DNA from 2 places in the Candidatus Enterococcus clewellii genome. Region 2 is predicted to be linked to the other one. Evidence: predicted binding sites of a transcription regulator. Region 2 holds the regulator's gene; the other holds the start of a gene.

Region 1 (7,705 bases), 400 kb from region 2:
GGTCCATCGCAGGTGCTGCTACCCCTGCTGGTTCTGGTTTGTCTGCAACAACTGCTTCAGTTGTCAGCAATAATGCTGCAACAGATGCTGCGTTTTGCAGTGCAGAACGTGTTACTTTTGTTGGGTCAACGATTCCGGCTTCTACCATGTTTACCCATTCGCCATTCGCTGCATTGAATCCTGTTCCCAAATCGATATTTTTCAGTTTATCAACAATCACAGAGCCTTCATATCCAGCATTTTCTGCGATTTGACGAATTGGTTCTTCCAATGCACGAATCACGATTTTCACACCTGTTGCTACATCGCCTTCAGCTTCTACTTCAGAAACTTTACCGATTACGTTTACCAGTGCAGTACCACCACCGGATACCATGCCTTCTTCAACAGCGGCACGTGTTGCATTCAACGCATCTTCAATACGTAATTTCAATTCTTTCAACTCAGTTTCTGTTGCAGCACCAACTTTAACTACTGCCACACCACCAGCTAACTTAGCTAGACGTTCTTGTAATTTTTCGCGGTCAAAATCAGATGTTGTATCTGCAATTTGATTTTTAATTAATTGAACACGCGCGTCGATTGCTGCTTTTTCACCAGCACCTTCAACGATTGTTGTGTTGTCTTTATCAACGACGACTTTACTTGCATTTCCAAGGTTTTCAATTGTTGTGTCTTTCAATTCAAGGCCTAAGTCTTCAGTAATCACTGTACCGCCAGTTAATGTAGCGATATCTTCAAGCATTGCTTTACGACGATCGCCGAAACCAGGTGCTTTTACTGCTACTACGTTGAATGTTCCACGGATTTTGTTCAATACTAAGGTTGGTAAGGCTTCTCCGTCTACGTCATCAGCGATAATCAACAATGGACGTGACTGTTGCAGGATTTGTTCCAATAATGGAAGGATGTCCTGAATGTTTGAGATTTTCTTATCGGTAATCAGGATATATGGATTTTCTAAAACAGCTTCCATTTTATCATTGTCTGTAACCATGTATTGAGAAAGATAGCCACGGTCAAACTGCATACCTTCAACCACATCTAGCTCTGTTTCGATCCCTTTAGATTCTTCAATAGTAATAACACCGTCGTTACCTACTTTTTCCATTGCATCAGCGATCAGCTGACCAACTTTTTCAGAACCGGAAGAAACTGCAGCAACCTGTGCAATCGCTTCTTTAGAGTCAACAACGATCGAAATGTTGTGTAGTTCTTCTACAGCTGTTTTTGTTGCCAGTTCAATCCCGCGACGAATGCCTAAAGGATTAGCTCCCGCAGTCACGTTTTTCAGTCCTTCACGAACAATTGCTTGCGTCAAAACAGTTGCTGTTGTTGTTCCGTCACCAGCAATATCATTTGTCTTAGAAGCTACTTCTGAAACAAGCTTTGCGCCCATATTTTCGAAATGATCTTCTAATTCGATTTCTTTTGCGATTGTTACACCATCATTTGTGATCAGTGGTGAACCGTATGATTTTTCTAAAACAACGTTACGTCCCTTTGGTCCTAATGTTACTTTGACTGTATCTGCTAAAATATCTACACCGCGAAGCATTGCTGCACGCGCATCTTCTGCAAATTTGATTTCTTTTGCCATGATTATTTTCCCACCTTATCGTTGATTTTAATTATTAAATACTATGAAATATCGAGTCTTACTCGACGATTGCAATGATATCTTTTCCGGAAACGATCAAATACTCTTTTCCGTCAAATTTAACTTCTGTTCCTGAATACTTTTCAAACATAACTGTATCGCCTTCTTTAACTTCTGCAGGAACTTTTGTACCGTTATCAAGAACACGGCCTTCTCCCACTGCGATGACCGTTCCGTTTTGCGGTTTTTCTTTTGCAGCTGAAGCAAGAACGATGCCTCCTACTGTTTTTTCTTCTTCTTGAGCGACTTCAAGAATCACACGATCGCCTAATGGTTTTAACACAATGAATCCCTCCATAATAAAAATAGTTTAGTTGATTTTAGCACTCTTGCATATAGAGTGCTAACTACACTATTTATAATACTCATTTCTCTTTTGTAATGCAAGTCTTTTGTATGTAAAATCCGTTTTTCTTTAACGGCTTTTAAAAATTATCGTTCTGCTACAACGATTTAACCGCTTCATGGTAGAATAAAACAAAAGACATTCACATAGAAATATCTTGTTCCGCTTATCATTGGACTTTCAGTTACTACTCCTCAGACTATATGCCACACATAAATCAAGCCTATCAAAACCAACGAAGGGAGGAAAAACCATGAAACAACGACTCGCTCAAACATTTATACTCACATTCCTATATTTAGTCGTAGCGAACATCGGAAATTTCTTTTTTGGCGTGGATAAAGCGTTCAACTGGACGACAACTTTATGGGAAGCATTATTCTTTGCCATCTTTATCTTCTTGCTTCTAGGCTATCGAAAAAAATGATTCTCCTTTTATAAAATACTAAGGTGTGTTTTTACTTTGGACATCATTATGGGCAGTGGACACTCTTTTTATGCGTAAAATATTTTACAGAATTTATATACAGAATTTGTTTTCTCTATGCTATAATTTTAGGTAATTGCAAAAATTGAAAGGAGGTTCTCCATGTCTGCAAAAAAGATAAGCATCTCGATGGTCTTGCTTTATCTAGCCGTATATTTATCGCCTATGCTGGTTGCTCCCTTTTCTCAAGATGCTATCATTACAGCATCTACGATCACATATATTTTAGGCGCAGGGCTAATGATTTTTCTTTACTTTAAAGACAAACAACCTACAATGATTGAACAGGAAGGCAAACTGTCTTCTCCTGTCTTTATTCTGCTACTGGGTGTCAGCGGCATTCTGATTGCGATATTTTTACAAGCAATTATCATGGGTATCCAAACAGCAATCACAAATACAGAACCAAGCTCTGAAAATACTGAAAGTATCATTTCCATTATCGTCGATAATAAGCTGTTTATTCTGGCAACTATCATCGGCGGACCAATCATGGAGGAATTTGTTTTCAGACGGTCTTTGACGGATTTATTTACTTTTGAAAAAACCGGTTTTTGGCCGGCAGCCCTTCTCAGCTCTGCACTCTTTTCAATCATCCACTTTGATGGAAACTTTTTTGTCTACTTTTTCCTTGGATTGTTCTTTGCAATCCTCTACAAAATGACTGGAAAAATCTGGACATCGATCATCAGTCATTGTGGAATGAATGCCTTAGTTGTTATCGTTCAATTGATCGTGCATTATGGTATTGTCGAAATACCGAAATAAAGATATTGTTTTTCTACAAGAATATAGACAGTAAAACGGCTGAAGCGAAACGCTTCAGCCGTTTTGATTATTTCTGTTCTTTTTCTTCAGCCACAACAAGATCGTCATTATGCAAGAAGTAAATCAAGGTCTGCAATTCGTTTGTTAGGTCCACATTCTGGATCAATACATCGGAAGGTGCTGCCAGGCGAGCAATCGTAAAGTTTAAAATCCCTTTGATTCCCGCTTCTGCCAATTGATTCACCACATCCTGTGCTTTTCTGGCCGGCAAGGTCAAAATCGCTACTTCGATTTGTTGAATCTTGATTTGCTCAAGCATGTCTTCGATTGGGTAAACGGGCACGCCGTCCACAATTCTACCAACGATATCCTCATTGATATCAAACGCACAGCTTACACGAATACTGTTGCTTTGATGGAATTTATACTTCAATAATGCGCTTCCGAGATTACCAACACCAATCAACGCAACATTCGTCAATTCATCATCATTCAATGTTTTTCCGAAAAAGTTCATCAAGTTCTCAACATCATAGCCGTAGCCACGTTTTCCTAACTCACCAAAGTAAGAAAAATCCCTACGGATCGTTGCACTATCTACTTGAACTGCTTCACTCAACTCTGTTGAAGAAACTTTACTTTTTCCTGCATCGTATAAAATACGTAAATACCTATAATATAAAGGAAGCCGCCGAGCAGTGGCTTTTGGTATCGTTTGTTCTTTCACATTCATACCTCCAACTATTCTATATCTCCACTGTTAATAATAGCAGTTTTGCCTGAGAAAAAGCAATGTTACTGCTCATAAAATCAGAAATATTTCCAAAATGAAACATATTTGCTAACTGTATCATTTTACAGACCTGAATTTTTCTATATTTTATGCTACACTGAGTAGGATTAAAACGAAACGAGGATATAATTATGATTTTATTACAGGCAAATCAAATTGCTCGATACTTTGGAGCTGAGACTTTGTTTGAAAACATACAAATGGAAATTGCGGACAACAGTAGGATTGCGCTTGTTGGCCGCAATGGTGCTGGGAAGTCCACACTGTTGAAAATCATTGCAGGGATCGACCCGGCGGATGCTGGAACTATCGCAAAAAGTAAAACAGCGACACTTGGCTACCTAGCTCAAGATACAGGGCTAGCCTCAGATAAGAATGTCTGGGATGAGATGTTGCAAGCATTTGCCTCAGTCATTGCAATGGAAAATCGAATGCGTGAACTGGAACAGCTGATCAGTCAGGTCGACCCTGAAACAACGGATTATCAAAATCTGATGAAGGAATACGATCGGCTACAACAAGATTTTGCTGACAACAATGGCTATGGAATGGAAAATGAAATTCGCTCTGTTCTACATGGCTTCGGCTTTGATGAAAGCTTTTATGAGCGACCGATCAATGCTTTGTCAGGTGGTCAAAAAACACGTCTAGCTCTAGCCCGTATGCTGTTGCAAAAACCGGATATTTTAATTTTGGATGAGCCGACCAACCACTTAGATATCGAGACGCTCTCGTGGCTTGAAGGCTATTTACCAAACTACTCCGGTGCCCTGCTGATTGTTTCACATGACCGGTACTTTTTGGATAAGGTCGTAACAGAAATTTATGAGCTAAGCAGAAGAAAAATGCATTATTACAAAGGCAATTATTCTAAATACTTGAAACTAAAAGCAGAACAGCTGACAAGCGAATGGAAGGCTTTTGAAAAACAACAAACAGAAATCCATAAGTTAGAGGACTTTGTTGCACGAAATCTGGTGCGTGCTTCTACAACCAAAAGAGCTCAAAGTCGCCGGAAAACATTGGAAAAGATGGAGCGTCTGGATCGACCACAAGGTGATGAAAAATCGGCAAACTTCCTTTTTGGTATCGAAAAAACCTCCGGAAATGTTGTCTTACAGCTAGAAGACGGTGCCATCGGCTATGATGAAACCATTCTCTCCGCTCCTATCAATATGGATGTCCGCCGGCAAGAAGCTATTGCTTTAGTTGGACCAAACGGGATTGGTAAATCCACCCTGTTAAAATCAATTATTGGCAAGCTACCGTTTATTGAAGGAGAGCTTTCACTTGGGACCAATGTATCGATTGGTTATTACGATCAGGAACAAGCAAATCTACATGGAAACAAAACTGTTTTAGCCGAGCTGTGGGACGAACATCCAACCACACCGGAAAAAGAGATTCGCAATGTTTTAGGCAGCTTCCTTTTTAGTGGAAATGATGTAGAAAAAACAATCCCTCTACTAAGTGGTGGGGAAAAGGCTCGGGTCGCACTAGCCAAGCTGTCAATGAACAGGGAAAATTTTCTCATCTTGGATGAACCGACCAATCACCTTGATATCGACAATAAAGAAGTCTTGGAAAATGCCCTGATCGATTATGAGGGAACATTACTTTTCGTTTCCCATGACCGTTACTTCATCAATCGGATTGCAACGAAGGTTATTGAGCTTTCTGAAAATGGTAGTAAGCTGTATTTAGGCGATTATGATTATTATTTGGAAAAGAAAAAAGAAGAAGAAGAACTAGCTGCCTTAGCTGCAGCAGATCAGAAGCAAGCAGAAGTAGTGAATACAACCAAAAATGACTTTTTCTTGAACAAGGAAGCCCAAAAGATCGTACGTAATTTGAAAAGAAAAATCACACAAATCGAAGAAACGCTAGCTGAACTGGACGAATGCATCGATACGCTGGAAGCTGAAATGAGTCGTCCAGAAATGGTGGAGGACCATGTCCAGTTGATGGCTTTGAACAAAGAATTGGAAGAAAAACGCGCAGAGCAAGAGCAACAATTAAATGAGTGGGAAGAGCTAAGCTTAGAGCTGGAAGAAATGGAAGGCTAGCTTCTCAGACATGATTCAACTAGACAATAAAAAAGAAGAAACAGGGACCCCTGACTCACTGCTTCTTCTTTTTTATTGATCACTGATTGCATTTTTTTGCATTATTAAAAATTAAAGTTGCAAAACATTGCACGACATGCTATTTTATTTCTATAGGGGGAATGATTATGCTGATAGAAGAACGGTTAGCGCAGATTCTGGCTATTATTGATAAGGAACAGCGAGCAACCATTGATGAGCTGGCAGAAACGATGCACGTATCGAAGGACACCATCCGAAGAGATTTAATTCGACTTGAACAGCAACAGCTTGTTCGCCGCATCCATGGTGGTGCCGTTTCAACAAAAAAAGAAGCGGTAATCTTTGACTACAATGAGCGTTCACATATGTCGAATGACGTAAAGCAATCAATCGGACGTCAAGTTGCTGAGCTGATTGAAGACGGCTCATCCATACTTTTTGACTCTTCAACAACAGTTGAGGCAGCAATCCTTCCGCTACAACAAAAAAAAATCACAGCTATCACAAATTCATTGACCCATGCGGCAAGGCTAGCTAAAAATGGACAAGCGTCAATTACTCTCCTACCCGGTAATCTACATAAGGAGCAGCTTTTCCTTTCTGGTGCGGAAACTGTATCAGCCATAAAGCAATACATCACAAATTATACATTGTTAGGGGTATTTGCTCTTTCTCCTGAGGGTGTATTTATCCATACACAGGAAGAAGGATTGGTCAAACGGGAAATGGTCAAGCACGGTCAGACGGTCATTGCTTTGGCAGACCATTCTAAAATGGACAAAATCGGTTTTTTCAACATTTGTCCCCTTTCCGACATTGATATCCTGATTACAGACACCATACCAGAAGGCGCATTACTCAAAGAATTAGAAGCAAATAATATAAAAATACTTACAACACTCAAAGGAGACAGAAAATCATGACAAATAAATCAATTCGACTCGGAAAAATCAAACGTCCAACTATATTTCCTGCCGTGGCACCGACTTTATTGACAGATGACACAATGAAAGAACGTCAAGAGAAATTGCTAAACGCGATGAGCAAAGAAAAATTTGATCTGTTAATCATCTATGCAGATAAAGAGCATGGTGGAAATTTCGAATACCTGACTGGTTTCATCCCACGCTTTGAGGAAGGTCTGCTATTAATTGATAACTCTGGAACTTGTACGCTTATTCTTGGGAATGAAAATTTGAAGATGGCTAACTATTCCAGAATCCCAGCTGAACTAAAGCATAGCCCTCTATTTTCATTACCTAATCAACCAATGGATAATGAACAGCCGTTGGAAGAGCTGCTCAAGGAGGCAGGTATCGAGAAGAAAAACAAGATTGGGTTAGTTGGCTGGAAAATGTTTACCACCAAAAACAGCGTATCTTCTCACTATTTTGATCTCCCTTATTTTATTGTCGAAGCAATTAAAAACGCAACAGCCGCTCAGGCAGAGATTAGCAACGGTACCCATCTGTTTGTTGATGGTGATGTCGGCATACGCAGTACGAACAACGCAAACGAAATCGCCCATTATGAATATGGGGCTAACCTTTCCTCTTCCTGTATC
Region 2 (7,705 bases):
ACCAGCAGGGATTTTCAGCTTCACATCCCCATGAACAGTTGGTACTTGAACCTCATCACCTAACGCTGCTTGTACAAAGCTTAATGGCAATTCATAATAGATTTCTGAACCGTCTCTATCGAAAATATTGCTTTCCTCGACATTGAAGACAACATACAGATCTCCATAAGGTCCACCATTCATTCCCGCTTCCCCTTGGTTAGCTAAACGCATTTGTTGGCCATCTTCCACACCCGCAGGAACATTGACTTTCACACGGTGTGCTTTCTTTTCGTGACCTGAACCATGACATGTTGGACAAGGATCTTTGATTTCTTTCCCTGTACCTCGACAAACATCACAGGTTTGACGACTCATTACACGACCAAGTGGCGTTTGACGTTCCACGTTGATCGATCCAGAACCATGACATTTATGGCAGGTTTCTGGCTGAGTACCTGGCTTGGCTCCATTACCATGACAAGTACCACAAACATCTTCACGTTTGTATTTGATTTCTTTTTCTATACCAAAAATCGCTTCTTCAAATTTCAACTGGATCGTATATTGCAAATCAGATCCTTGTCTAGGAGCAGTCGGATCAACTGTACGTCCGCCACCGCCGCCAAAAAATGAATCAAAGATATCTTCAAAACCACCAAAACCGCCACCGCCGCTGAATCCACCGCCGCCAAAACCACCAAAGCCGCCTGCACCGCCGCCATAGCTAGGATCTGTTCCAGCATGTCCATACTGATCATAGGCTGCTTTCTTCTGAGGGTCACTTAAGACCTCATAAGCTTCTGTCAGTTCCTTGAACTTCGTCTCAGCATCTGCATCCTTATTGATATCTGGATGGTATTTTTTGGAAAGCTTCCGATAAGCTTTTTTTATTTCATCATCTGAAGCACCTTTAGATAACCCCAGCACTTCATAGTAATCTCTCTTTGTAGCCATTGGCTTCCCTCCAACTTGTAATTCCATTAAGACTGAATCACTTGCTTCAATCTTTTTTGTCCTTTGAATGAACATTGTTCCAAAAGCAACATCTTACAACAAAAGTATCGTTGTAATCATAACACAATTCAGGTAAAACCTAAATACATTTATGTAAAAAACAAGGTCAAGAACCTCTTAAGGTCGCTTTTTATTCACTGATCAAGCCATACTGCATGACAAGAAAATGACGGGACAGAAGCAGCTATTACACTTCTGTCCCGCCCACTTTCCTAATCAGGACTTGTTCCTTTTTTAGGAATTAGTCTTCGTCTTTTTCGACTTCTTCAAAGTCAGCATCTACGACATCATCAGCTCCGCCTTGTGCTGCTTCAGGATTTTCTTGTGCTTGCTGCTGTGCTGCTTGTTCGTAAAGTTTTACAGAAAGGTTTTGAACGATTTCGTTCAATGCGTCACGTTTCGTCTTCATCAGCTCGATATCATTTGCTTCAACAGCGGCTTTCAATTCATCACGTGCTTCTTCTGCTTTTGTCACGTCTTCAGCATCTACTTTTCCTTCAAGCTCTTTCAATGTTTTATCAACAGTGAACAACAATGCATCTACGTCATTGCGAAGGTCAACTTCTTCTTTACGTTGTTTATCTGCTTCAGCATTTGCTTCCGCATCTTTAACCATGCGTTCGATCTCCTCATCAGATAAACCTGAAGATGATTTGATTGTGATTGTTTGTTCCTTTTGAGTACCTAAATCTTTAGCACGTACGTTTACAATACCGTTTTTATCGATATCGAAGCTTACTTCGATTTGAGGTACGCCACGTGGTGCTGGCGGAATATCTGTTAATTGGAATCTTCCTAATGTTTTATTGTCTGCTGCCATAGGACGTTCCCCTTGCAGGACATGGATATCTACTGCCGGCTGGTTATCCGCTGCTGTAGAGAATACTTGAGATTTACTTGTTGGGATTGTTGTATTACGATCGATCAATTTAGTAAAGACACTACCCATTGTTTCGATACCAAGTGATAATGGTGTTACGTCCAATAGTACAACGTCTTTCACATCACCTGTGATAACGCCCCCTTGGATTGCCGCACCCATTGCTACAACTTCATCCGGGTTTACTGATTTGTTTGGTTCTTTGTTTGTTTCCTTACGTACTGCTTCAACAACAGCAGGAATACGTGTAGAACCACCAACTAGGATTACTTCATCGATATCAGAAGCATTCAAATCAGCATCTTTCAACGCTTGACGAACTGGAATTTTTGTACGTTCTACAAGATCAGCTGTCAATTCATCAAATTTCGCACGAGTCAAGTTCATTTCTAAATGTAAAGGACCAGCGTCGCCAGCTGTGATAAACGGTAAGCTGATTTGTGTGCTTGTTACACCTGACAAATCTTTTTTCGCTTTTTCAGCAGCATCTTTCAGACGTTGCAAGGCCATCTTATCTTGACCAAGATCAATGCCGTTTTCTTTTTTGAACTCAGCAACCATGTAATCAATGATCTTGTTATCAAAATCATCCCCACCAAGGTTGTTATCGCCTGAAGTAGACAATACATCGAATACGCCGTCTCCTAATTCAAGGATCGATACGTCAAATGTACCACCACCCAAGTCAAATACAAGGATTTTTTCTTCTTTATCTGTTTTGTCTAGCCCATAAGCTAATGCTGCTGCAGTTGGCTCGTTGACGATACGTTCAACTTCCAAACCGGCAATTTTACCAGCATCTTTCGTTGCTTGACGTTGTGCATCATTGAAGTAAGCCGGTACTGTAATAACCGCTTTTTCAACTTTTTCTCCCAGATATTCTTCTGCAAAGCCTTTAAGATATTGTAAAACCATTGCAGAGATTTCTTGAGGTGTATATGTTTTTCCGTCTGCTTCTACTTTATAGCCAGCTTCACCCATGTAACGTTTGATAGATGAAACAGTATGAGGGTTTGTCACTGCCTGACGTTTTGCTACTTCCCCTACTTGAATTTCGCCATTTTTGAATGATACTACTGAAGGAGTTGTACGGTTTCCTTCCGGATTTGCAATAATTTTTGCTTCTCCGCCTTCTAAAACAGCTACTGCTGAGTTTGTTGTACCTAAGTCAATACCGATTATTTTACTCATGTTTATTATCTCCTGTCTTCTTTTTTTATAGTTTGTCTATCTAAATTTCTGCTATAAGCCATTCTATTGTGCTACAACGACCATGCTGGCACGTAAAATACGATCCTGTAATTTGTAGCCCTTTTGCAGAACTTCTACGATCGTATCTGATTCGACACCCTCGCCTGCAGGGACAGTTTGAACTGCCTGATGTAGATTAGGATCAAAAGCTGCACCGACAGCAGGAATTTCTTCAATTCCTTCTTCCTTCAATGCATTCAGCAAATTTTCATGAACCATAGAGATACCTTTTTTCAAGCTAGCTCCTTGTTCATCATCTACTTCGATTGCCATCGCGCGTTCCAAATTATCCATTGCCGGCAAAATCTTCTTCCCTAAATCCTGAGATCTATAGCGAACCAAAAGCTCACGTTCGTTTTTGAAACGATTGCTCATATTAGCGATTTCCGCTCGTGCACGTAAGAATTTATCTTCCATTTCATTCAATTCATTTTTCAGCGTATCCGTTTCTGACAGTGTTTCTGTCTCGTCCACGTTTTCTGTCTGATCCTGAATATCATCTTTTACTTCTTCTTGTTTTTCATTATCCAATCTTGCAACTTCCCTTCTCATTTCGTAGAATCATTTTTATCTTTAAGAATAGCACCAAGGCGTTATCCATCAAGAAATCTATAGTAAGAACCTAACTGTGATGCCAGTTCATTTCTGAATACATCGACCAGACTGAACATTTTAGAATAAGGCATACTGGTTGGTCCCAACAAAGCAATAGTTCCTTTCCCATGTCCGACAACTTCATAGGTTGCTGTGATCATGCTCATATTATCCAGCAGATCATTGCCAATTTCCGAACCAATTTTGAAGCTGATGGGTACAGCGGAGTCGCCTGAGATATCCAGCAGATGAGTCAGCTCTTCTGTGTTCTTCATAAATGAATAAACAGACTTCAACTGTTTGTTATCCAATCCGCCATCAAAATCCAACAGATTCAATCGACCGCTCACATATACTTTTTCTTCAAAAATGTGTCCCAGCATCGAATCAAATAAATTCATCATCCCTTCCGGTGTTTGGAAATATCTATGCAAGATCATAGGTATCTCTGTTCTCAATCGGTGATAAACAGTCAGCAAGGGTTGCCCCACTAACTTATCATTGATGATTTTGGTCATCTTTTCTAAGTCTTCGCTAGTAACAGATGTTGGTATAGCAAACACTTGATTTTCAACATTGCCTTTATCCGTTACAATAATAGCAATTATCTGCCGATCATTCAAAGGAACCATCCGAAATCCTGTTAGTTTTCTTTCTTTCACTTCCGGTCCCAACGAAAAAGCGGTATAGCTAGTCAACTCAGATAAAATTTTAGCTGATTGTTCGATGATGTCATTGATTTCACGAAATTCAGTACCAAATGATTGACGGATAAGATTCACTTCTCCGGAATCTACTTCCGCCGGTTTCAACAGATGATCTACATAGTAGCGATACCCCGCCATAGACGGAACTCTTCCAGAAGAAGAATGGGTCTTCAATAGCAGACCATGCTCCTCTAAAGCTTTCATCTCATTGCGAATCGTTGCAGAACTGGACTTGACTCCATCCTCCATCAATTTCTTCGAACCTACAGGTGTCCCTGTTGTTGTGTAATGTTGGATGATAAGTCTCAATATTTCGTTTTGTCTTTCTGTAAGCATAATTACCACCCTCCATTAGCACTCTTATCTAATGAGTGCTAACACAAGTATAAATATAGCAAGTCCTGTTAGAATTGTCAAGAAAAAAACAGTAATTTTAGCACTCTTTATAGTCGAGTGCTAAAAATTACTGTTTTAGCCTTTTTATTCATCTAGTAGGAAGGATTCAAAGACTTCGTTTCCTATATATAATCCCTTTTCAGTTAAGCTAAAATACTTTTCTGATTCTGCAAGCAACCCTTCTGCTTTCAATTTTTCAAGCACAGGACCATAGACCTGTGCAATAGTTGTTTGAAATTTTTCTTCAAATCGCTCTTTACTGACACCAGCCAATTTCCGCAAGCCTAGAAACATTTCTTCCTCGATTTGATTGGCTCTGGTCAATTGCTCTGTTTCCAGTACAGGTAGCTTGCCCTCTCTTAGCGGTTGCAGATAATGTTGAATCGGTCCAAAGTTGCGGTAACGAGCATCCCCAAGATAGCCACTTGCTCCTGCACCAAAACCATAATAATGTTCATTATTCCAATAAACCAGATTATGCTGACTCTCTTTTCCATCCAAAGCAAAGTTGCTTACTTCATATTGATGTCTGCCCGTTTTCGCCATTTGCTCGATAGTTGCTTCAAACATGCCAGCCTCAGTATCTTCATCTGGCAATTCCAAGCGCCCTTGTCGGACCCAGTTCATAAACATCGTCTTATTTTCAAGAATCAAAGAGTACAAGGAATAATGAGGCAAATCCAATTCAATTGCCTTTTGTAAGGTATCTTGAAAGCCCTCCACCGTTTGCCCGGGAAGTGCATAAATCAAATCAATACTAACATTTTCAAAATTTTCTTTTTCCAGAAAACGCATAGTCTCATAGACATCCGCTGCCGTATGCTTGCGACCGATTTTTTTCAGCAATCGATCATCAAATGTTTGCACACCCATTGATAAGCGATTGACGCCATAGTTCTTCATGACTTTCAGTTTATCCTGAGTTAAATCACCTGGATTTGCTTCTACAGTAAATTCTCGTTTGTCATCAAATGGCAATAGCTCTCTTACACCCGATAGCAAACGATCCAATTGAGCTGCATTTAGGGACGTTGGTGTTCCACCGCCTATATAAATAGTTTCCATCTGTTTTTCTGGATGCTTAGCTGTGGTTAGCTGAATCTCTTTCAACAGGGCTTCAATATATTCATCAACTGGCTGTCCTTCAAGAAAAACTTTATTAAAATCACAGTAAAAGCAGATATGCTCACAAAATGGGATGTGAATATAAGCAGAAACTTTGCTGTTTGTCATTTTGTTCGTTTCGATCATTTCATCATTTCCTTTGAGTTCAATAGGTAATTACCAAACCATATGTTTCTTGCTATAAGGTTTGTTGCTTGGGCGTATCTTTTTAGTCGGTCTATGGATAGCAGAATATAGCTATATAGAGCCCTGATATCCATTAGCCAGTTTAACATACTTTCATTTGATGGGGTAGAAAAAAAGAAACCTCTCATTTCTAACACTTCATGACAATATAAAAAGAAAAAACACCAATTCTTGATGCTTTTTCACTTACTTGCTTCATATAATAATAGTAGAAATGTCATTAACAACGAATCAAACCCGCTTATTGATTTTTAAAAATGCCCGTGATACTACTTTCCTGAAGTATATGACCAACCATAGCATCCAGAAGCTTTTTCTTCTTGGCATCGCTACTCAAATCAAGCATGGCATCCAAAATATAAACATTGAAACGATAGCGATGGCTATTTTTTATGATTTTGGGTGGTTTCGGTCCACGATACTCGTGCTTGCCATAAGCAATGCCTTGAATCGCGCCATGAAGAGAATCAACGATTTTTCCAGAAGGGATGTTCTCAGGAATGTCAGACATAACAGGAATATTCCAAATCAGCCAATGAGGAAAGGCCTTAATCATCGGAATATCTAAATCTTCCATAATAATCGCAATGGATCGAGCGTCGCTAGAAATATTTTGCAACGTTAATGGTGGTGACTGATCACTTCCGTAGCCAGTGTACTCCAAAGGCATCGTTCCAGTATCTACAAAAGCACTGCTTTTGATTATCAGATTTTCTTTTTTTGAACGCACCATAAATTCCTCCTTCTTTCATTCACTAAATTCCATCACATCATACTTATAACGAATCATTTATTCGCTAATAAAAGCAGCTTGTTTATCGTATTCGCTGTTCGAATCGTCACATGATTATTTACCGAAGAACTGGCAATTTTTGACCATCTGGTTTTGGTAAATGTCTTCCGAGGCGCTGACCAAAAAATAATATTCTTATGATGAGCAATCTTTTCATACTCTGGTTTTATTTCACCAACAGCCGCAAACACTTCTTCTGCTCGAATCGGCGGAATCAAAAAAATGGCATAATGAATGATTTCCTTATTCGTATCTCCCCACCAATCTGGGGCATGAGTCAACGTCTCTGTCAAATCGTCTATAGGTACAACGGCAACAGGAATATCCAGCATAAAAGTATCTGTCATGATCGCTTCACAAATCGTGATCAACTCATCTATAGCATGACTTTCACTTGAGAAAGCTACATTTCCACTATTGATATAAGTAACAACATCACTAAACCCATTTTCTTCAAAGGCACGCTTCAGTATCGGCATTGCTACTTTATTTTTACCGCCAACGTTAATCCCACGTAAAAGTGCAACATATTTTCTCATTAGAAACACCTCTCTATAATCTACGTTTATCTATTAATAGTAACAAAAAACGCACTTATAGAATACCCTTTCAAAAAAATTTAATTTATATCAAGCAAACATATGTAGCTCAGTTTTTCAGCTTTTTTCTTATAGTCATTAAAGTTCATAGACATCTAGATTTCCACATCTGAATGCTGCGTATCTTTCAAATAAAGACTACTCAATTACTTTTGAGTAGCCTTTATTACTTTCCTAT

Evidence for each region. Region 2 encodes HrcA, which represses chaperone genes, less so after heat shock. Its sites were predicted from a motif close to TTAGCACTCNNNNNNNNNGAGTGCTAA; they were not measured.
Region 1: the regulator HrcA is predicted to act here: its motif matches at 1,981-2,007, upstream of groES (co-chaperone GroES).

Annotation. Positions count from the first base shown of each region.
Region 1 covers NZ_CP147247.1:1,489,962-1,497,666, forward strand. Annotated here, with positions in the region: gene groL (chaperonin GroEL) at 1-1,600, opposite strand, end outside; gene groES (co-chaperone GroES) at 1,659-1,943, opposite strand; gene A5888_RS06945 (hypothetical protein) at 2,260-2,433, shown strand; gene A5888_RS06950 (CPBP family intramembrane glutamic endopeptidase) at 2,596-3,261, shown strand; gene A5888_RS06955 (redox-sensing transcriptional repressor Rex) at 3,329-3,988, opposite strand; gene A5888_RS06960 (ABC-F family ATP-binding cassette domain-containing protein) at 4,186-6,120, shown strand; gene A5888_RS06965 (DeoR/GlpR family DNA-binding transcription regulator) at 6,288-7,064, shown strand; gene A5888_RS06970 (M24 family metallopeptidase) at 7,061-7,705, shown strand, end outside.
Region 2 covers NZ_CP147247.1:1,092,628-1,100,332, forward strand. Annotated here, with positions in the region: gene dnaJ (molecular chaperone DnaJ) at 1-936, opposite strand, end outside; gene dnaK (molecular chaperone DnaK) at 1,238-3,067, opposite strand; gene grpE (nucleotide exchange factor GrpE) at 3,131-3,658, opposite strand; gene hrcA (heat-inducible transcriptional repressor HrcA) at 3,721-4,764, opposite strand; gene hemW (radical SAM family heme chaperone HemW) at 4,909-6,075, opposite strand; gene A5888_RS05175 (YbhB/YbcL family Raf kinase inhibitor-like protein) at 6,377-6,868, opposite strand; gene A5888_RS05180 (DUF1697 domain-containing protein) at 6,922-7,467, opposite strand.